3 regions of the Mesorhizobium sp. USDA 4132 genome follow, and region 1 is predicted to be linked to each of the others. Evidence: riboswitches for the same ligand, from Rfam matches in the RefSeq annotation. Region 1 holds a riboswitch; each other region holds the start of a gene.

Region 1 (8,215 bases):
CGCCAAGGAGCCGATCATCGAACTGCACAACAGCGAGCCGAAACCGTCGGTGCCGGAGATGCGTCCGACCTTGCAGTCCATCGTCATTCGCGATCCCGTGCGGTCGGGGCAGTCGGTGATCTTCCCCGAAGGTGACGTGACGATTATCGGATCGGTCGCCTCGGGAGCTGAAATCATCGCTGGTGGCTCGATCCACATTTACGGGACCCTGCGTGGCAGGGCCATGGCAGGATCGCTCGGAAACGCATCGGCACGCATTTTCTGCCGCAAGCTCGAAGCCGAGCTTTTGGCAATCGACGGCATCTACAAGATGGCGGACGACATGGCCCCAGGCCTTCGCGGACATTCAGTCCAGCTTTGGCTCGAAGGGGATTCGATCATGGCAGAGAAACTTATTTGAGCCGCAACCGGCCAGCAAACAGGAGAGCAAGATGGGGAAAGTCATCGTAGTCACTTCAGGCAAGGGCGGGGTTGGCAAGACGACCTCGACTGCCGCACTCGGAGCGGCTCTGGCCCAGCGAAACGAACGGGTTGTCGTCGTCGATTTTGACGTCGGGCTGCGCAACCTCGACCTCGTGATGGGCGCCGAACGTCGGGTCGTTTACGATCTGATCAACGTCATCCAGGGCGAGGCGAAGCTCTCGCAGGCACTGATCCGCGACAAGCGCCTGGAGACGCTGTTCCTGCTGCCGGCATCGCAGACGCGCGACAAGGACAACCTGACGCCCGAGGGCGTGGAGCGGGTCATTACCGAATTGAAGCGGGTCTTCGACTGGGTCATCTGCGATAGCCCTGCCGGTATCGAGAGCGGCGCCACGCTCGCCATGCGCCACGCCGACATGGCTGTGGTGGTCACCAATCCGGAAGTCTCGTCCGTCCGCGACTCGGACCGCATCATCGGTCTGCTGGATTCGAAGACGATGAAGGCCGAGCGCGGCGAGCGGATGGAAAAGCACCTGCTTTTGACGCGTTACGACGCCAACCGTGCGGAACGGGGGGACATGCTGAAGGTCGAGGACGTGCTGGAGATCCTCTCCATCCCGCTCATCGGCATCATCCCCGAAAGCATGGATGTCCTGCGCGCCTCGAATATCGGTGCGCCGGTCACCCTGGCGGACGCACGCAGCGCACCGGCCATGGCCTATTTCGATGCCGCACGCCGGCTTGCAGGAGAAGTTCTGCCGATCACGATCCCCGGGGAAAAGCGGGGGATATTCGGCAAGATCTTCGCACGGAGGGCCGCATGACCATATTCAACCTTTTCCGCAAACAGCGCTCCGCACCCACGGCCCGCGAACGCCTGCAGGTGCTTCTCGCCCACGAACGCTCATCGAACGGCTCGGACCTCGTATCCTTGCTTCGCGAAGAAATCCTTGCGGTGATCGCCAAGCACGTGCAGGTCGACAGCGACAAGGTGCAGGTCAAGATGGACCGCGACGAGAACGTCACGATCCTCGAGATCGACGTCGAGATCCCACTGGATGCCGTCAGCCAGGCTGCCTGAGCCGGCAGCATTCGGCAAACTCGAATTTTGAAACGCGGACAACCTGGTTGTCCGCGTTTCGTATTTCGCTTTCTCGCGCGAAGGAAGACTGGCGACGCGCTGAGTGGAAACGGCCGCCAATCCGGCCCGCTTGACAGGATTGCTGAAAACCGACAGTTATCGTCGTAATTCCGAGGGGGGCATCTTGACGATGCTGAGATGGCGGTGAGCCGGACCCTTGAACCTGATCCGGGTTATGCCGGCGTAGGAACGGAAATAGGCGTCGACCGACGGCACTTTCTCTTCTCCGCTTCACCTGGGTCTCCGTGATTGACTGATCTGGAGATCGACCGATGACATCCATTCTTTCCGTGGTTCCGCGAGGATATCCGGTCCTGGCGTGCAGGTTCGACGCGTAGCATCATGCGCGCGTCCCATGCGGTCATCGGCCTCGTCCTGCTTGTCACGCTCTGGCAAGCGGGCGTCTGGCTGTTTGCTCCGCCCCACTATATTCTGCCGTCGCCTGTAGCCGTCGCGTCCGCCTTCCTGCGGCAGCCTGGTTTCCTGCTGCAGAACAGCGCCGTCACGCTGATCGAAATCGCGCTAGGCCTTGCGATCGGCGCAGGCCTCGGCATTGCCACGGCCTTCGGCGTTGCGGCGCTGCCGCGGCTTGGCCGTCTCGTCTGGCCGATGGTGCTGATCCTGCAGGCCTTTCCCGTCTTCGTACTGGCGCCGATCCTGGTTCTCTGGCTGGGCTTCGGCCTCGCCTCGAAAGTGGCGATGACGACGATCATCATCTTCTTTCCGGTCGCCTCCGCCTTTGCCGACGGCCTTCGCCGCACCGATCAGGAAATCCTCGACGCCGTCTCGCTGGAGGGCGGCAGCCATTGGCAGACGCTGGTGTCGATGCGCGTGCCGCTGGCGATCCCGAGCCTCGTTTCCGGCCTTCGGGTCGCGGCACCCCTGGCGCCGCTCGGGGCGGTCGTCGGCGAGTGGGTCGGGGCATCCGGCGGGCTCGGCTTCGTGATGGTCCAGGCCAATGCCCGCATGCAGACCGACACGGTGTTTGCAGCAATGGTCATACTCGCCATTCTCACCCTCATTTTGCGGCTTCTCATCGACCGGCTGACATCCGGTCTCGCCCCCTGGGCCAGCGAAGCCGACCCTGAATCCTCATCCGCATCAAGGAGTTCCGTCCGATCATGATCCGTATCCTCACCGCGTCCCTCATCGTGCTGGCAAGCCTTGCCACTCCGATTTCTGCGCAGGCGGCCGACAAGCTCAGCGTGCTGCTCGAATGGTTCGTCAATCCGGACCACGCGCCAATGGTCATCGCCAAAGAGCGCGGGCTGTTTGGCGATGCCAATCTCGACGTCGAGCTCATCCCGCCGTCCGATGCCTCCGCGGTGCCGCGGCTGGTTTCGGCGGGCGAGGCGGATATCGGCATCCACTACCAGCCAAACCTCTATCTCGACCACGAAGCGGGTCTGCCGCTCGTGCGGTTCGGTACCCTGGTCGAAACGCCGCTCAACACCGTCACGGTGCTGGCGGACGGTCCGATCAAGAGCCTCAAGGACCTGAAGGGCAAAAAGGTCGGCTTTTCCGTGACCGGTTTCGAGGATGCGATGCTGAAGCGCATGCTGGCTTCGGAAGGGCTTTCCAACGATGACGTGGAGCTGATCAACGTCAACTTTTCGCTGTCGCCGTCGCTGATCGGGGGCAAGGTGGATGCGACGCTTGGCGGTTTCCGCAACTTCGAGCTGACCCAGATGAAGCTGGAAGGCCATGCGGGGCGGGCGTTTTTCCCGGAAGAGCATGGGGTTCCGGCCTATGACGAGCTGATCTTCGTCACCCGCCGCGATTCTACTGGCGACAACCGGCTGCCGCGTTTCCTGCATGCGGTCGAACAGGCCTCGATCTACATCACAAATCATCCGCAGGAGGCCTGGCAGCTTTTCATCAAGGCCTATCCGAGCCTCGACGACGAGTTGAACCGCACCGCGTTCTTCGACACGCTGCCGCGTTTTGCCAAGCGTCCGGCCGCACTCGACCAGGGCCGTTACCAGCGCTTCGCCACCTTCATGAAGGAAACCGGGCTGATCAAGGCAGTGCCTCCGGTCTCCGACGTTGCTGTCGAAATCAAATAGGCCAAGTTGCTGTTATCGTTTGATTTGAGCTCCGGGGTTCGCGTAACGTGATTTTCATGCCAGACAGGCTTTCCACGTTACGTGACCCGGAGTTTGCTTGACCATCGGACTTGCCCATGCGGAACTGATCGCGGTTCTGTCCGCCGTCACCGGCGACGAGCCGCGCGTGATGACGGTACGCTCGGGAGATGCGCTGCCGTCCGGCCCTTTCGAGCTCGGCCATCGCAGCCTGCAGGCCGGGCTTCGCGAATGGGTGGGGGACCAGACGGGCCATCCGCTCGGTTATCTCGAACAGCTCTATACCTTCGCCGACCGCGACCGGACCCATGAGGATGCCGAGGGGCGGACGATCTCGATCAGCTATCTCGGCCTCGTCCGCGAACAGGCCGCACCCGGCGCCGGAAAACCCGGCTGGCACGGCTGGTACGAATACTTCCCCTGGGAGGACCATCGCGGGGGGAGGCCGGAGATACAGGCGGCCATCACCGACCGCCTGCAGGATTGGGTCACTTCGGAAACGGCGCGCCGCGAACACCGCCAGCGCCGCGTCGATTTTGCCTTCGGGCTAGACGGTGCCGCCTGGAACGAGGATCTCGGCCTGCAGCGTTACGAGTTGATGTATGAGGCAGGCCTTGTGACCGAGGCCGGTTGTCCGCCGGCCAAAAATTTCGGTCGATCGATGTTTGCCGATCACCGCCGTATCCTGGCGACCGGGATCGCGCGGCTGCGCGCCAAGATCAAATATCGCCCGGTAGTCTTCGAATTGATGCCCGAGAGTTTTACGCTGTCGCAATTGCAGCGCACCGTCGAAGCGCTGGCCGGCTTGACGCTGCATAAGCCGAACTTCCGCAGGCTGATCGACCAGCAGGAGCTGATCGAGGAAACCGGGGAGGCGACCAGCGAGACTGGCGGCCGGCCGGCCAAGCTCTTCCGCTACCGTCATGCGGTCCTCGAAGAGCGCGCGCTTTCCGGTTCGAAACTTCCGCTTTCACGCAATTGACATAAACTCTAAACGAGAATATGTCTCTGCGCCGGATATACTCACTTCGAGTATAAAAGGAGTCGCTCATGAATTCCCCGGTTTCGGTTTCCCAGCTTTACGATCGTGTCAGCCGCGTCATCCCGAAGGCCGAGTGGATGAGCTACGAGGCGGATGTCGCCGCGATCCTGGAGCTCAAGCGCACCCGCAACGCCGTCATCCTCGCTCACAACTATCAGGCGCCGGAAATCTTCCATGGCGTCGCGGATATCGTCGGCGACAGTCTGGCGCTCGCCCGCAAGGCGATCGACGTGGATGCGGATGTGATCGTGCTCGCCGGCGTGCATTTCATGGCGGAGACGGCAAAGCTCTTGAACCCGGGGAAGACGGTACTGATCCCGGACATGGCGGCGGGCTGTTCGCTGGCGGATTCGATCACGCCCGAGGACATCGCGCTGCTGCGGCAGGCGCATCCGGGCGTGCCGATCATCACCTATGTGAACACCTCTGCAGCGGTGAAGGCGGCGTCCGATATCTGCTGCACCTCCGGCAATGCCAAGCAGGTGGTGGAATCGCTCGGCGTTCCGAAAGTGCTGATGATCCCGGATGAGTACCTGGCGCAGAACGTGGCGCGGGAAACCAATGTGGAGATTATCGCCTGGCACGGCCATTGCGAAGTGCACGAGCTGTTCAATGCGCAGGACGTCCGCGATCTGCGCGAGGCGCATCCGGGCGTGGTGGTGCTGGCGCATCCGGAATGCCCGCCGGAAGTGGTGGCCGAGGCCGACTTTGCGGGATCGACTGCCGTCATGTCGGACTATGTCGGCCAAAAGAAGCCGGCCCGTGTCGTGCTCCTGACCGAGTGCTCGATGAGCGACAATGTCGCCGTGCATCATCCGGACGTGGAATTCGTGCGGCCCTGCAACCTCTGCCCGCACATGAAGCGGATCACTCTCGCCAACATCCGCAAGGCGCTGGAGGAAAACCGGCACGAGGTGACCGTCGATCCGTCGATCGCGGTTGCCGCCCGCCGCGCGGTCGAGAGGATGCTCGCCATATGACCGAGATACTCGACCATCTCGCCGACCGCATCGCGATCGTCGGCAGCGGTCTGGCGGGGCTGGTGACGGCGCTGACCTTGGCGCCGCAGCCCGTCGTGCTGATCACCCGCGCCGCCTTGGGTGCGGAAACGTCGAGCGCCTGGGCGCAGGGCGGCATTGCCGCGAGCCTCGGGGCCGACGACAGCGCTAACCTGCATCTGGCCGATACGCTCGCAGCCGGCGACGGACTTTGTGATCCGGCAGTCGCCGCTTCGATCCTGACGCAAGCCCCGAACGCCATCGCCATCCTGGAAAAATTCGGCGTGCGTTTCGACCGGGCCGCTGACGGTTCGCTTTCGCTCGGGCTGGAGGCTGCCCATTCGCGCCGCCGTATCGTGCACGTGGCGGGCGACGGCTCGGGCGCGGCGATCGTCCGGGCGTTGGTCGAAGCCGTTTCCAGAACGCCGTCGATCACGGTGCTTGATGGTGTTGAGGTTCGTCGGCTTTTGACGAATGGCGATGCGGTGTCCGGCCTGCTCTGCGCGGCGGGCTCGGGAGCGGTTGTTGTTCCGACCACGCGGGTGGTTCTGGCGACCGGCGGCCTTGGGGGGCTTTATGACGCGACCACCAACCCCACCGGCAATTTCGGCCAGGGGGTGATGCTTGCTGCACGGGCGGACGCGGTGCTTGCGGATATGGAATTCGTGCAGTTCCACCCGACGGCGCTCGACTCCCAACGGCGGCCGCTGGCGCTGGTCAGCGAGGCGGTGCGCGGCGAGGGTGCGGTGCTGGTCAACGAAAAGGGCGAGCGTTTTCTCGCCCGCGAACCGGGCGCCGAACTGGCTGCGCGGGATATCGTGGCGCGTGCCATCAGTGCCGAGATCGCCCGCGGCGGGCGTGTCTTTCTCGATGCCCGGCCGGCGCTCGGAAACGGGTTCTCCAGACGGTTTCCGGCGATCGACGCGCTCTGCCGGGAGGCGAGAGTCGATCCCAATTCGGATCTCATCCCGGTTCGTCCCGCCGTGCATTACCACATGGGCGGGGTGGCGACGGACGTGAACGGCCGCAGCTCGGTGCCCGGCCTCTGGGTGGTCGGGGAGGCGGCTTCGACCGGTCTCCACGGTGCCAACCGGCTCGCCAGCAACTCGCTACTGGAAGCGGCCGTGATGGGCATGCGGGCCGCGCAGGACCTCTCGGCGACCTCTGCCGGAACGCCTCATCAGGTCACCGCTGCAGAACTACCGGTGTCGGCGGACATTTCCGCCGTGCGGCCGATCGTGTCGCGGCATCTCGGCGTCCTCAGAAACGCCGGTGCCATTCATGGCGCTATCGCCAGCCTGCTGCCGCTCGTCGAAAGCGCCGGATCGGCAGCCGATCCGGCGATCGTCGCGCTGCTGATTGCCGTCTTCGCGTCGCTGCGAAAGGAATCCCGCGGCGCGCATGCCCGCACCGATTTCCCGCTGAAGCTCGCCTATGCGGAACGGCGGCAGATGCGCCTTGCCGATGCGCTGGATATCGCCCGCGCGACCACCTCCCATCCCCTTGCCCGGAGTGCCTGACACATGACCCTTGCCGCCCTTCCGCGACTTCTCGTCGAACCGCCGGTGCGCGCAGCGCTTCTGGAAGACCTCGGCCTGGCCGGTGACATCACGTCCACGGCAGTCATTCCGGCTGATCACCGCTCGACGGTTGTCATGGCGGCCCGCAAGCACGGCGTCATCGCCGGCCTTGATGCGGCCGAGCTCGCCTTCCAGCTCGTCGATCCGAAGATCGTCATGACCCGTCATATCGAGGATGGGGGGGCGGTGAAGCCGGGTGACGTGATCGCCACGATCGAAGGTCCGTCCCGCGGCCTTCTGACCGGCGAACGGACGGCGCTCAATTTCCTCGGCCATCTCTCCGGCATCGCCAGCGTCACGGCCGGCATCGTCGCGGCGATCGAAGGCACCAGGGCTTCCGTCGTCTGCACCCGCAAGACGACGCCGGGGCTTCGGGCGCTGGAGAAATACGCGGTGCGCGCCGGCGGTGGCATGAACCATCGCTTTGCGCTCTATGACGCCGTGCTGATCAAGGACAATCACGTGGCGATTGCCGGCGGCATCGCCGAATCCATTCGCCGCGCCAGGGCGGGCGTCGGGCATATGGTGAAGATCGAGGTGGAGGTGGATACGCTCGACCAGCTTCACGAAGCCATGGAGGTCGGCGTCGATGCGGTGCTGCTCGACAACATGACGCCGGACCAGCTTTGCGAGGCGGTCGGCATCGTCGCGGGCCGGGCGATCACCGAAGCGTCCGGCGGGATCACGCCGGCGACGGCGGCCGCCGTGGCCGCCTCGGGCGTCGATCTGCTCTCGGTGGGGTGGATCACCCATAGCGCGCCGACACTAGATATCGGGCTCGATTTCCGGTCTGCAAATTAGGTGACCGACGGCGCCGGAGGCTTCCGGTGTCGTTGAAAACAATGGTACATCCTTGATCCGGAACACCGAACGGGCAAGGAGTGCAAGATGCCGAGAATACCCGAAGACCAGATCGACGCCGTGCTGGCTCTTGTCGATGCCGAAAT
Region 2 (4,755 bases), on a different contig from region 1:
TGCCTAGCTCCTCACCCGCAGCAGCCGCAACGCATTGATCGTCACCAGCACCGTCGCCCCGGTGTCCGCGAGGATCGCTGGCCACAATCCGGTGATGCCAAGGATGGTCGTCACCAGGAAGACCGCCTTCAGGCCGAGCGCGATCGAGATGTTCTGGTAGATGTTGCGCATCGTCCGCTTCGACAGCGCGATCATCGCGGCGATGTCGCCGACCCGGCCGTGCAGCGTTGCGGCATCGGCGGTTTCCAGTGCCACGTCGGTGCCGCCGCCCATCGCGATGCCGACATCGGCGGCAGCGAGTGCCGGGGCGTCGTTGATGCCGTCGCCAACCTTGCCGACCACGTAACCCTCGCTTTTCAGCTCGCCGACGATGCGGCTCTTGTCTTCCGGCATCAGCTCGGCACGCACCTCGATGCCGAGATCCTTGCCGATCGCGGTCGCGGTGCGGGCATTGTCGCCGGTCAGCATCACGGTCCTGATGCCGGCATCGGTCAGCGCCTTCAGACCGGCCCTAGCGTCGGGACGCGGTTCGTCGCGCATGGCGATGGCACCGGCCAGGACCCCGCCGACGATCAGCACCGAGACGGTCTTGCCCTCGTCGTTGAGGCCGGTGATCCGGCGGGAATGCGCCATCGGCAGCGAGACCCGCTCGGCCGCTGCCTTGGGCGAACCGAAAAACACCTCCTGGCCTTCGACCGTCGCCGTGACACCCTTGCCGCCGAGCGCCCTGGCATCCGTCGCGGTCGGAATCTCGACCTCATCATCGGCAGCCTTGGCAAGGATAGCGACGGCGAGCGGATGGCTGGAGCCCGTTTCGAGCGCGGCGGCAAAGCGCAGCACGTCTTCCGCATTGCGGCCGAAGGCGATTACATCGGTCACCTGGGGCCTGCCGGCCGTCAGCGTGCCGGTCTTGTCGAGCGCGACGGCTGTGATCTTGCCGAGCGTCTCCAGCACCGCGCCACCCTTCATCAGCAGGCCGCGGCGGGCGCCTGACGAGAGCGATGCGGCAATTGCGGCAGGCGTCGAGATGACCAGCGCGCAGGGGCAGCCGATCAACAGGATCGCCAGGCCCTTGTAGACCCACTCGCTCCAGGACGCACCGGCCATAAGCGGCGGCAGGATGGCGACCAGAGCCGCAACCACCACGACGCCCGGCGTGTAATACCGCGAGAACCGGTCGATGAAGCGCTCGGTCGGGGCCTTGCTCTCCTGCGCCTCCTCGACCAGCCGCACGACGCGGGCGATGGTGTTGTCCTCGGCAGCCGCGGTGACGCGAATCCGCAAGGCGGCATCGCCGTTGATCGTGCCGGCAAAAACCGCGTCGTCGATGCCCTTGGCAACCGGCGTGCTTTCGCCCGTCACCGGCGCTTCGTCGATCGCGCTCTCGCCGGCGATGATGACGCCGTCCGCCGAAATGCGGTCGCCGGGACGCACGAGGATGATCGCGCCGACGGCAAGGCGATCGGCCGGTACTTCGCGGGTCTGGCCGTTTTCTTCGAGCAGCGCGTTTTTCGGCACCAGCGCCGTCAGACTCTGGATGCTTTGGCGCGCCTTGCCGGCCGCGACCCCTTCCAGCAATTCGCCGATGAGGAAGAGGAAAACCACGGCGGCGGCCTCTTCCGACGCATTGATGACAACGGCGCCGACGGCGGCGATCGTCATCAGCATCTCGATCGAAAACGGCGTGCCAGCGAGTGCTGCCATAATGGCGCGGCGGGCGATCGGCACGAGGCCGATCAGCATTGCGGCGGTGAAGATATAGGTGTCATAGGCCGGGAGGAGATGGCCGATCCCGTAAGCCACCGCCAACGCAATGCCGACCAGGATGGTCAGGCGGCCCTTGGCGGATTTCCACCACGGCCCATCCATCGGCCCGTGATCATGGCCGTGCAGGCCTTCGATTTCCGTCGTGCCGCGGTCGTGGTGGGAATGATCGTGCCCGCCGTCGTGGGCGTGATGGTGGTCGTGCGGCTGGCCGATCTCCCCCCTTGAGGGGGAGATGCCCGGCAGGGCAGAGGGGGGTAAGCCCTCGACACCGCGCCGCCGCGCATCCTCACCGGCCTTCTGACCCAGCGCCCTGAGCGAATACCCAAGCCCCACGACCTTCTTCTCGATCGCGCCGAGATCGCCGGACCCGTCGTGCTTCACCGTCATCGTGCCCGACGCAACCGAAACGGACACGTCCTCGACGCCCGGCATGCGGCGAACCGCGGTGTCGATCTTCGTCGCGCAGCTGGCGCAATCCATGCCGCCAACCTTGTATCGTGCCTGCGTGGTGGTGCTCATCGTCTCATTCCCATTGGATCGAGCCCCGTCTCTACAACCTCTAGCGACTAGAGCTGCAAGGCCCAAAATCAGAAAAAATCACTGGCGAAGCGCATTATCTTTGCTGTAAGCCATGGTGAAGACAGGGGCGTCCGGCAAAACCGGGCTGAGAAGCACCCTTAGAACCTGAACCAGATCATGCTGGCGGAGGGAGTCGTCCGGGCGTTCAACATTGCGCCCTGCGCCTGCCCCGCCGAACGAGGCAGACATGCAGACGACAATGCCCCTTGGGACCCTTGCAGAGACCCCCGGCCAGCTGCTGACGGCAATGCGAGCGAAAAACCCGCTCGTCCAGAACATCACCAATTTCGTGGCGATGAATATCGCCGCCAATGTGATGCTGGCGGCCGGCGCCTCGCCCGCCATGGTGCATACCAAGGAAGAAGCCGGCGAGTTCGCCCGCATCGCTGCGGCCCTGACGGTCAATATCGGCACCCTGTCGCCGGACTTCCTGGCCGGCATGAAGGCCGCGGCCGCCTCCGCCACAAACGCCGGCAAGCCATGGGTGCTCGACCCCGTCGCCCATTACGCCACCGCCTATCGCCGCGCCGCACTCGCCGAGCTGATGGAACTGAGGCCCACGGTCATTCGCGGCAACGCCTCGGAAATCATCGCGCTGGCCGGCAGCCAGTCGAGCGGCCATGGCGTCGACAGCGGCGACAGCGTCGCGGCAGCCGAAAGCTCGGCCATCGCCATCGCCCGGCAGCAGGCCTGCGTGGTGGCTGTTACCGGCGAGGTGGATTTCGTCACCGACGGCCGGCGTTCGGTCCGCATCCTCGGCGGCTCCGCCCTGATGCCGCGGGTGACCGCGCTCGGCTGCTCGCTCACCTGCCTGGTCGGCGCCTTTGCGGCAAGCACGGACGATCCCTTCGAGGCGACGGTCGCCGCACTCGCGATGTTCGCGGTCGCGGGCGAGGAAGCGGCCTTCACCGCCTCCGGTCCCGGCTTCTTCTCGCCGATCTTCCTCGACCGCCTCGCGGCGCTGACCGGCGAGACGCTCGATGCCCAGGCAAGGGTCGTCGCAGCATGACCAAAACCTTCGACCTTTCCGTCTACCTCGTCCTCGATCCCGATCTCTGCCGCGAGATCGGCATGGTCGAGACGGCAAGGCTTGCCGTCGCCGGCGGCACCACCATGGTCCAGCTGCGCGACAAGCAGGCGGACACGGCAAAAATGATCGAAACCGGCCGGGCGCTGAAGGCGGTACTTTCCGGAACCGGCGTGCCCCTGATCATCAACGACGACGTGGAGGCAGCAATCGCGATCGGCGCCGAAGGCCTGCATGTCGGCCAGAGCGACATGGCGGCAGTGATAGCGCGGCAGCGTGCCGGCCATGGCATGATCCTCGGCCTTTCGGTCGAGACCGAGGACCTGGCGCGGCGAGTGGATTCGTCGATCGTCGATTATGTCGGCATCGGTCCGGTGTTTGCGACCAATACGAAGCCCGACCATAAACAACCGATCGGTTTCGACGGGCTTGCGCGCATCGTCACCATGGCGCCGGTTCCGGCAGTCGCGATCGGCGGCGTCAAGGCGCAACATGCCGGCCCGGCACTCGCCGCCGGCGCAAAGGGCCTCGCGGTCGTGTCCGCCATCTGCGGCCAGCCCGATCCGGAAGCCGCCGCCCGCCGAATTGCCGCGGAAATCGAAAGGGCACGCGCATGAGCATCAAAAACGTCCTGTCGATCGCCGGTTCGGACCCTTCCGGCGGCGCCGGCATCCAGGCGGATCTGAAAACCTTTGCGGCCCGCGGCACCTATGGCATGGCGGCGCTGACCGCGCTGACCGCCCAGAATACCCAAGGGGTCACCGGCGTGCATGCGGTGCCCGCCGCCTTCGTCGCAAACCAGATCCGCACCATCTTTCTCGACGTGCGCGTCGATGCGGTGAAGATCGGCATGATCGCCAATGCCGAGATCGCCGAGGCGGTTGCCGACGTGCTGCACCCTTATCGCGATACCGTGCCGATCGTGCTCGATCCGGTGATGATCGCCAAGGGCGGTTCGCCGCTGCTGGCGCTCGATGCGGTGGATGCCGTCACCTACAAGCTGATGCCGCTCGCCACCGTCGTCACCCCCAACCTGCCCGAAGCCGCGGCGCTGCTCGGCGAGACGGTCGCCACGACCCGCGAAGAGATGGCGGCCCAGGCTGAGCGGCTGCTGAAGATCGGGCCCAAGGCAGTCCTGGTGAAGGGCGGTCATCTGGAGAGCGAAGACAGCCCGGATGTGCTGGCGGACGCCACCGGCATCCACTGGTTCGAGGGCAGACGCACCGCGACCAGCAACACCCACGGCACCGGCTGCACGCTCTCGAGCGCAATTGCCGCCGAACTCGCCAAGGGCGCTTCGGCGGCTGACGCGGTTGCGATCGCCAAGACCTATCTCGCCGGCGCCATCGCCGCCGCCGACACCCTCACGGTCGGCACCGGCC
Region 3 (8,215 bases), 1.4 Mb from region 1:
TGCAACAGCTTTCCCTTTCCACCGGCTTTGCGCTATGGGCAATGCGCATGACCCATTCGACCTTCACCATTCTGCTCGGCGGCAACTTGCGCGTCACCGATCGCCTGCGGGAGACGATCGCCGGCAGCCGCTTCATTGCGGCCGATAGCGGCATGCGCCATGCGTCAGCACTCGGCGTGAAGCCTGAACTCTGGGTCGGCGATTTCGATTCCTCGGATGCCGCGCTGATCGCGCAGTTCCCGCAGGTCGCGCGGCAGGCCTTTCCGCCGGCCAAGAACGAGACGGACGGCGAGATCGCGACGGCCGAAGCCATCGAACGCGGCGCGACAAGGCTGATCTTGGCCGGCGCGCTCGGCGGCGAGCGCAGCGACCACGCGCTTCAGCATCTCTTTCACGCCATGAGCCTGGCCGAACGCGACCTCGACATCCTGCTGACGTCGGGTGACGAGGAGGCCGTGCCGCTGCTGCCGGGCACAAGGACACTGGATCTGCCGAAGGGTTCGCTGTTTTCGGTCATCGGTTTTTCCGACCTTGAAGGGCTCGATATCATCGGCGCACGTTATCCGCTCGACAACTTCTCACTCCCCTTCGGCTCCTCGCGCACCGTCTCGAACGTTGCAGAAGGCCGGGTGGAATTCCATTTGAGGAAAGGCAGGGCGATGATCCTTGCCCGCCCCCACGACTTTACAGGAGCCTGACTGTTGGCGCCCCCAATTCTGAAACTTGACGATATTTTCCTGAGCTTCGGCGGCGCGCCGCTTCTCGCCGGCGCCGGCATGCAGGTAGAGCCGGGCGACCGCATCTGCCTTGTCGGCCGCAACGGTTCCGGCAAATCGACGCTGATGAAGATCGCCGCAGGCATGGTCGAGCCCCAGTCGGGCGAGGTGTTCCGCCATCCCTCCTCGACCATCCGTTATCTCGAACAGGCGCCGGATTTCGCCGATTATTCGACGGTGCAGGCCTATGCCGAAGCGGGCCTCGGCCCGGGCGACGATCCCTATCGCGTCACCTACCTGCTCGAACATCTGGGCCTCACCGGCCAGGAACACCCGAACACGCTCTCCGGCGGAGAATCCCGACGCGCAGCACTTGCCCGGGTCATGGCGCCCGAGCCGGACATCCTGATGCTCGACGAGCCGACCAACCATCTCGACCTGCCGACCATCGAATGGCTGGAAGACGAGTTGCGCAAGACGAGAAGCGCGCTCGTGGTGATCTCGCACGATAGGCGCTTCCTCGAAAAAGTCTCGAATGCCACCGTCTGGCTCGATCGCGGTACATCACGACGCCTCAACCGCGGTTTCGGCGAATTCGAAGCCTGGCGCGACGAGGTGTTGGAGGCGGAAGAGCTGGAGCAGCACAAGCTCGGCAAGGCAATCGAGCGCGAGGAGCACTGGCTGCGCTACGGCGTCACCGCCCGCCGCAAGCGCAACATGCGCCGCCTCGGCGAATTGCAGACGATGCGCGGCAATTACCGTGGCCACAAGGGGCCGCAGGGCACGGTGCAGGCGAGCGTCAGCGAGGGCCGCGAATCCGGCAAGCTGGTCATCGAGGCCGAAAACATCACCAAGAGCTACGACGAGCGGATCATCGTCGCGCCGTTCTCGATCCGCGTGCATCGCGGCGACTGCATCGGTCTCGTCGGCCCGAACGGCGCCGGCAAGACCACGCTGCTGAAGATGCTGACCGGCCAGCTGGCGCCTGACACCGGCACCGTCAAACTCGGCACCAACCTCGAAATCGCCACGCTCGACCAGAAGCGCGAGGATCTGAACCCCGAGGACACGCTGTCCCACTATCTGACGGACGGACGCGGCGAGACGCTGCTTGTCAACGGCGAGCAGCGGCATGTCGCAGGTTACATGAAGGACTTCCTGTTCCAGCCGGAGCAGATCAGGACGCCGATCAAGAACCTGTCGGGCGGCGAGCGCGCCCGGCTGATGCTCGCCCGCATCATGGCGCGGCCTTCCAACCTACTGATACTGGACGAACCGACCAACGACCTCGACATCGAGACGCTGGACCTGCTGCAGGAAATCGTCGCCGGCTATTCCGGCACCGTCATCCTCGTCAGCCACGACCGCGACTTCCTCGACCGCACCGTGACCTCAACCATCGCCCCCGCCAATCCGGACGCACCGGACGGCCGCTGGATCGAATATGCCGGCGGCTACACGGATATGCTGGCGCAGCGGAAGGGTGCGTTGGAGGAAAGGCGCCGCACGGAAAAAGCTGACAGGGCAAAAACCGATACCGCGGCTTCGGTTTCCGGCACGTCCAAGGGCAAAGGCAAACTTTCCTTCAAGCAGAAATTCGCGCTCGAGAACCTGCCTAAGGAAATGGCGAAAGCCGAAGCCGAGATCGTCGCCCGCGAGAAGAAGATGGCCGACCCCAACCTCTTCACCAAGGATCCCGCGGCCTTCAACAAACTGGCCGCGGAGATGGAAAAGCTGCGCCAAAGCATCAGCAAAATGGAAGAAGAATGGCTGGAACTCGAAATGCTGCGTGAGGAAATTGAAGGCTAATTTGCGATTTGTTAAGCTTAACAAATAGTTAGCTGAAAAAATATTTGTCGCGGAGCGGAACATATGATGTCGCGGGGCGTTCTGGGTGTGAACATTGGTCGAAATGTCCCGGGGACGGATCGGCCTGCCCGGAACCGATCAACCGAATGGGGACATCCAATGCTGACAAATGTTACGCGTCGTCGGCTGGCCACTGAGGCGATGAATCAAAGAGTTATGATTGTCGAAGACGAGTTTCTGATCGCGCTCGATGTTGCCGAGACGATCGAAGCCATGGGCCTGAAAGTCGCTGGTTTTGCCAATGCCCGCAAACACGCCCTGGCGCTCGCCGCCTATGCCGATATCGCCCTGGTCGATGTCAATCTTTCGGACGGCCGGACTGGCCCGGAGATCGGCCGGGAGCTTGCCGAGCAATATGGCATCACCGTCGTCTTCATGACCGGTAATCCGGAGGATGTGGAGGACGGTGTCAAAGGCTCGCTCGGCGTCCTCACCAAACCGGTTATGCCTGACGTAGTTGAGAAGACGATCGACTACGCCGTTGCCAATCGGCTCGGCGGCATGGCCATCGTCCCGCGTGAACTGAAAGTGTTTCCGCAAAACCACTGAGCAATGAATCACCGAGCCATGTTGCTCCCGCCGAATGCGCCTTGAGCCGGCCGCAGACCGCCTCTTGCCAGCCATTCGCCTCGCCGCTAAATCTGATCCTGCTCTAACGGGGTGCCGCACGTTTTGGTGCGGCTGAGAGGCCTCTGGCCAACCCGCGGAACCTGATCCGGTTAACACCGGCGGAGGGATTAGACGGCTCTTCATCAGCGCCTATTCCCCTTTGTCACCAAACGAGGAGACGCTGATGCGCAGCACCATTCTTTCGATATTCGCGGCCGCTGCCGCCCTTTCCCTTTCCGCGCCGGCCGAAGCGCAGCAAAAGACGCTGACCGTCTACACCTATGAGAGCTTCATCTCTGATTGGGGTCCAGGGCCCAAGGTCAAGGAAACCTTCGAGAAGACCTGCGCCTGCAAGCTCAATTTCGTCGGCGTCGCCGACGGTGTGGCGCTTCTGACCCGCCTGAAACTGGAAGGCAAAGGCACCGACGCCGATATCGTGCTCGGCCTCGATACCAACCTGATCTCCGAGGCGAAGGCGACCGGTCTGTTCGAGCCGCACGGGCTCGACGCCGCCGCGGCCAAGGTCCCCGGCAATTACAGCGACGACACCTTCATCCCCTACGACTACGGCCATTTCGCCGTTGTCTACGATACCCAGGCGATGAAGAACCCGCCGAGAAGCCTCAAGGAGTTGGTAGACGGCGATCCGGCGCAGAAGATCGCCATCGAGGACCCGCGCACGTCGACACCCGGCCTCGGCCTGCTCCTCTGGGTGAAATCGGTCTATGGCGACCAGGCGCCGGAGGCCTGGGCCAAGCTCAGGAAACGCGTGTTGACCGTTACGCCAGGCTGGTCGGAGGCCTATGGCCTGTTCACCAAGGGCGAAGTGCCGATGGTGTTTTCCTACACGACTTCGCCAGCCTATCACGTGATCGAGGAGAAGACGGACCGCTACCAGGCTGCCTCCTTCTCCGAAGGCCATTACATCCAGATCGAAGTCGCCGGTATGTTGAAGGGGGCGAAGGAAAAGGATCTGGCGAAACAGTTCCTGAAATTCATGGTTTCGCCGGCCTTCCAGGACATCATCCCGACCACCAACTGGATGATGCCAGCCGCCAAGACCTCGCAGCCGCTCCCGGACGCATTCAACAAACTGGTGCAGCCGACGAAAACTTTCCTGATGGGGTCGGACGAGGTGGCCAAGAACCGGCAGGCCTGGATCGACGAATGGCTGACCGCCATGAGCCTGAACTGATCCCATGCTGACGAGGGCCGAGCGAAGACGCGGGATAGGTTGGGGGCTGCTGAGCATCGCCGGCATCGCCCTCTTCGTCGGCATCGCGGTTGCCGCCCTTCTCTCCTGGGACACCGGCAACACCCAAAGCCGGCTGTTCACCGCCTATACCTGGCGGATCCTGCGTTTCACCCTTCTGCAGGCGGTTCTTTCGACACTGCTGTCGGTCGTCTTCGCCCTTCCCGTCGCACTCGCGCTTGCACGCCGGCCGCGCTTTCCGGGCCGTGTATGGGTCATCCGGCTCATGGCATTGCCGATGGGCCTGCCGGTGCTGATCGGCGCGCTCGGCCTGATCGGCATCTGGGGCCGGCAAGGGGTGATGAACAGCCTGCTATTGAAACTCGGCTTAGAACATCCGGTCAGCATTTACGGGCTTTCCGGCATATTGCTCGCACATGTGTTCTTCAACCTGCCGCTCGCCGCGAGACTGCTGCTTGCCGCGCTGGAGCGCCTGCCGGCGGAATACTGGCTGCTCTCCTCCAGCCTCGGGATGAAACCCTTCTCCGTTTTCCGTTTCATCGAGTGGCCGGCGGCGTGGCGCGTCATCCCCGGCATTGCCGGCCTGATCTTCATGCTCTGCGCCACGAGCTTCACGCTCGTCCTGGTGCTCGGCGGCGGGCCGGCCGCGACCACGCTCGAAGTGGCGATCTACCAGTCGCTGCGTTTCGATTTCGATCCGCCCCGCGCCATAGCGCTGTCGCTGCTGCAGATCGGCATGACGGCGCTGGTCCTGATTGGGATTTCGCTGTTTCCAGCCCCTGACGACGCTGGCATCACGGCCGGCCGGGCGACACGCCGGTTCGATGGCCGGACCTTGCCCGCACGGCTTTGGGATGTGCTGTCTATCCTGCTTGCAACGATATTCCTGCTCCTGCCGCTTGCCTCGATCGTCGGTGCCGGCGCCCAGGCCAATCTCTGGAGCCTCGCCACTAGCCCCGCCTTCCTGCGCGCCGCCTGGACCAGTTTCACGATCGCGCTTTCCGCAGGCCTGCTTGCCGTCCTGACCTCCCTGGCTATCATTGCCGGACGCGGGGCAATAGCCGACATGAAGAGGCCCGCCGGAACGGCCAGGGCGTTTTCCCTGTCCTTGGGTGGGATGTCCTCGCTGGTGCTGCTCGTTCCGCCGGTCGTGCTCGGTACCGGCTGGTTCCTGATGCTGCGCCCGTTCGGCGATGTGGCGCGCTTCGCCCCGGCGCTGGTGGCGATCATCAACATGCTGATGGCGCTTCCCTTCGTGATGCGCGTTTTGGCCCCGGCCGTCGAAACCCATCGCAAGCGGACAGGCAGGCTGTCGGCAAGCCTCGGCCTTTCCGGCTTTTCACGGGCATGGAGGATCGACCTGCCGGTTCTGGCAAGGCCGCTGCTGACGGCGCTGTCCTTCGCCATGGCGCTGTCGCTGGGCGATCTCGGCGCGGTGGCGCTGTTCGGCTCCAGCGAGCTCACCACCCTCCCCTGGCTTGTCTATAGCCGGCTATCCAGCTATCGAACCAATGACGCGGACGGACTGGCGCTCATCCTCGGCATCATCTGCCTGACGCTGACGATGATCGGCACGGCTGGCCGCAAGGAAACGAGCCATGACTGACGGCATCGCGCTGGATAAGGTTGAACTGAAGCTCGGCACCAAGGAATTCCGCTTCGACTGCGCTTTGCCGGCCGGCGCCGTGACGGCGATTACCGGCCCGTCCGGCTCCGGCAAATCGACCTTCCTCAACCTCGTTGCCGGCTTCGAGACGCCCGATCGCGGCCGTATCCTGATCGCCGGCGAGGACGTGACGGAGAAACATCCCTCCGAGCGTCCCTTATCGCTGGTCTTTCAGGATAATAACCTCTTCGCCCATCTGAACCTCGCCACCAATATCGGCCTCGGCATCAGCCCGTCGCTGAAGCTTTCCGGCAGTGACCGGGCCGCGATATCGCAGGCGCTGGAACGCGTGGGCCTGAGCGGTTTTGAGAAACGGATGCCGGGGACGCTTTCCGGCGGCGAAAGGCAGCGTGCCGCGTTCGCCCGGGCTCTGGTGCGTAAAAAGCCGGTTCTGCTGATGGATGAGCCGTTCGCGGCCCTCGATCCCGGGCTCAGGCTTTCGATGGCCAGCCTGCTCATCGACCTGCATCGCGAGACGGGCAATACGGTGCTGGTCGTAACCCACGATCCGGATGAAGTTGGCCGGTTGGCCGACCATGCGATCTTCATCGACCACGGCCAAATCCTGCTGCAGGCGCCGGTCGAGGAATTCCTCGCCCGGCGCGATATTCCCGCACTCGCCGAATTTCTTTCCGGCTGATCAGGCAGCCTTTCCGCGGAACCAGACACCGGAGCGGATGGCGAGGAACAGGATCCCGCCATAGGCGACCAGACCAACTGCCAGCGCGAAGAACAAACCGTTGAGCGATCCGGTAAATTCCAGCGCCAGCCAGCCCCCGAGACCTGCAATGGCGAGTCTCAGAAAACCGCAGGCAAGCGGCCAGAGTAGCTGGCCCGCGCCTTGAGAGGCAAAATAGAGCGCCAACCCGCCGCCGAAGAAACCATAAACCGGCCCGACGATCTGCAAATAGGCAACGCCCGCATCGATCGCTCCATGCTCCTCGCTGAACAGCGAAATCCACGCGACCGGGAAGATCGCGGCGATCAGGCCGATCACCTCGGTGATGACGAAAGCGATCGCAGCACCGGTGAACGCGATGCGCATCGCCCGGTCTTTCTGGCCGGCGCCCATGTTGGTGCCGACCAGCGCCACCATCGGCGCACCGATGCCGAAGATTACCGGGATCAGCAGATATTCGAGCCTCGCGCCGGTACCGAAACCAGCCACAGCCGAAACACCCGCCTTGGTCGCGACCAGAGCCGTGGCAATGCCGATGGTCACATTGGTGAGAACGGAATTGATCGCCGCGGCAGCGCCGAGGCGGACGATATCCCGGAACATCGTCCAGCGGAGCGAACCGACGCCGAAGCGCACGAGATTGCGGCCGGAGAGGATGTACCAGGCAAGCACCGCGGTGCTGCCGAAACTGTAGAGCACCAGGGCCAGACCGCCGCCGGCGATGCCGAGCCCCTGGAACGGACCGAAGCCGAAAATGAGAAGCGGCGATACGGGCACGAGGAGTGCGGCACCGACACAGGTAACCAGCGCCGGGAACAGCATATTGCCCGTGCCGCGCACCACGCTCGCCAGGCCGTTCATCAGCCAGACGAAGATCATGCCGCCGAATACCACGTTGGAATAGATGAGGGCCGCCTCGAGTTCCGGCCCCTCGCCGCCGAGCGCCCGGTAGATCGGCCGGCCATAGGCGAGCATGATCGCCGAAAACAGCAGTCCGAGCGCGACATTGACGACGACGGCATGCCAGGCAAGCAGGTCGGCATCCCCGCGCCGGCCGCTGCCGAGCGCACGGGCGATGGCAGACGAGATCGCCCCGCCGAAACCGCCGGCAGACATCATCTGCATCAGCATCACGGCCGGAAAGACGAGGGCCATGCCCGCCAGCGCCGCGGTGCCCATATGCGAAACCCACCAGGTTTCGATGAGACCGGTCGAGGCCTGGGCGAGCATGATCAGGATATTCGGCCATGCGAGCCGGATCAGCATCGGCAGGATCGGATCCTGCAGCAGCTGCCGGGTCCGCGGATTGATCGGCGCCGCGGTGGCGTCGTCGAAGGTAGGCGCCGCCTCGACGGCTTCGGTGGTCACGGCACTCATCGATCAGCCTCTCTATGTGGCAATAACTGGTTCACGGATGGATAACGGCGGCGGATACGTTCGCTCGCCGCCGGGCCGGCCACGCT

What was found. A riboswitch is a leader RNA that binds a small molecule or an ion and turns the genes downstream of it on or off. The one in region 1 is predicted to bind thiamine pyrophosphate.
Positions count from the first base shown of each region.
Region 2: linked by a shared signal. The riboswitch ahead of thiM (hydroxyethylthiazole kinase) and the one ahead of ACZ9IU_RS14120 (ABC transporter permease) in region 1 are both predicted to bind thiamine pyrophosphate.
Region 3: linked by a shared signal. The riboswitch ahead of thiB (thiamine ABC transporter substrate binding subunit) and the one ahead of ACZ9IU_RS14120 (ABC transporter permease) in region 1 are both predicted to bind thiamine pyrophosphate.

Region 1 is NZ_JBWCCP010000001.1:2,773,664-2,781,878, reverse strand. It holds gene minC (septum site-determining protein MinC) at 1-400, shown strand, start outside; gene minD (septum site-determining protein MinD) at 432-1,247, shown strand; gene minE (cell division topological specificity factor MinE) at 1,244-1,504, shown strand; TPP riboswitch at 1,668-1,771, shown strand; gene ACZ9IU_RS14120 (ABC transporter permease) at 1,907-2,689, shown strand; gene ACZ9IU_RS14115 (ABC transporter substrate-binding protein) at 2,686-3,630, shown strand; gene ACZ9IU_RS14110 (NUDIX hydrolase) at 3,728-4,630, shown strand; gene nadA (quinolinate synthase NadA) at 4,699-5,670, shown strand; gene ACZ9IU_RS14100 (L-aspartate oxidase) at 5,667-7,208, shown strand; gene nadC (carboxylating nicotinate-nucleotide diphosphorylase) at 7,212-8,069, shown strand; gene ACZ9IU_RS14090 (M20/M25/M40 family metallo-hydrolase) at 8,157-8,215, shown strand, end outside.
Region 2 is NZ_JBWCCP010000002.1:17,358-22,112, forward strand. It holds gene ACZ9IU_RS22840 (heavy metal translocating P-type ATPase) at 4-2,286, opposite strand; TPP riboswitch at 2,400-2,495, shown strand; gene thiM (hydroxyethylthiazole kinase) at 2,534-3,355, shown strand; gene thiE (thiamine phosphate synthase) at 3,352-3,990, shown strand; gene thiD (bifunctional hydroxymethylpyrimidine kinase/phosphomethylpyrimidine kinase) at 3,987-4,755, shown strand, end outside.
Region 3 is NZ_JBWCCP010000001.1:4,222,033-4,230,247, forward strand. It holds gene ACZ9IU_RS21115 (thiamine diphosphokinase) at 42-698, shown strand; gene ACZ9IU_RS21120 (ABC-F family ATP-binding cassette domain-containing protein) at 702-2,525, shown strand; gene ACZ9IU_RS21125 (response regulator) at 2,685-3,134, shown strand; TPP riboswitch at 3,232-3,339, shown strand; gene thiB (thiamine ABC transporter substrate binding subunit) at 3,379-4,389, shown strand; gene thiP (thiamine/thiamine pyrophosphate ABC transporter permease ThiP) at 4,394-6,013, shown strand; gene ACZ9IU_RS21140 (thiamine ABC transporter ATP-binding protein) at 6,006-6,713, shown strand; gene ACZ9IU_RS21145 (MATE family efflux transporter) at 6,714-8,129, opposite strand; gene ACZ9IU_RS21150 (winged helix-turn-helix transcriptional regulator) at 8,126-8,215, opposite strand, start outside.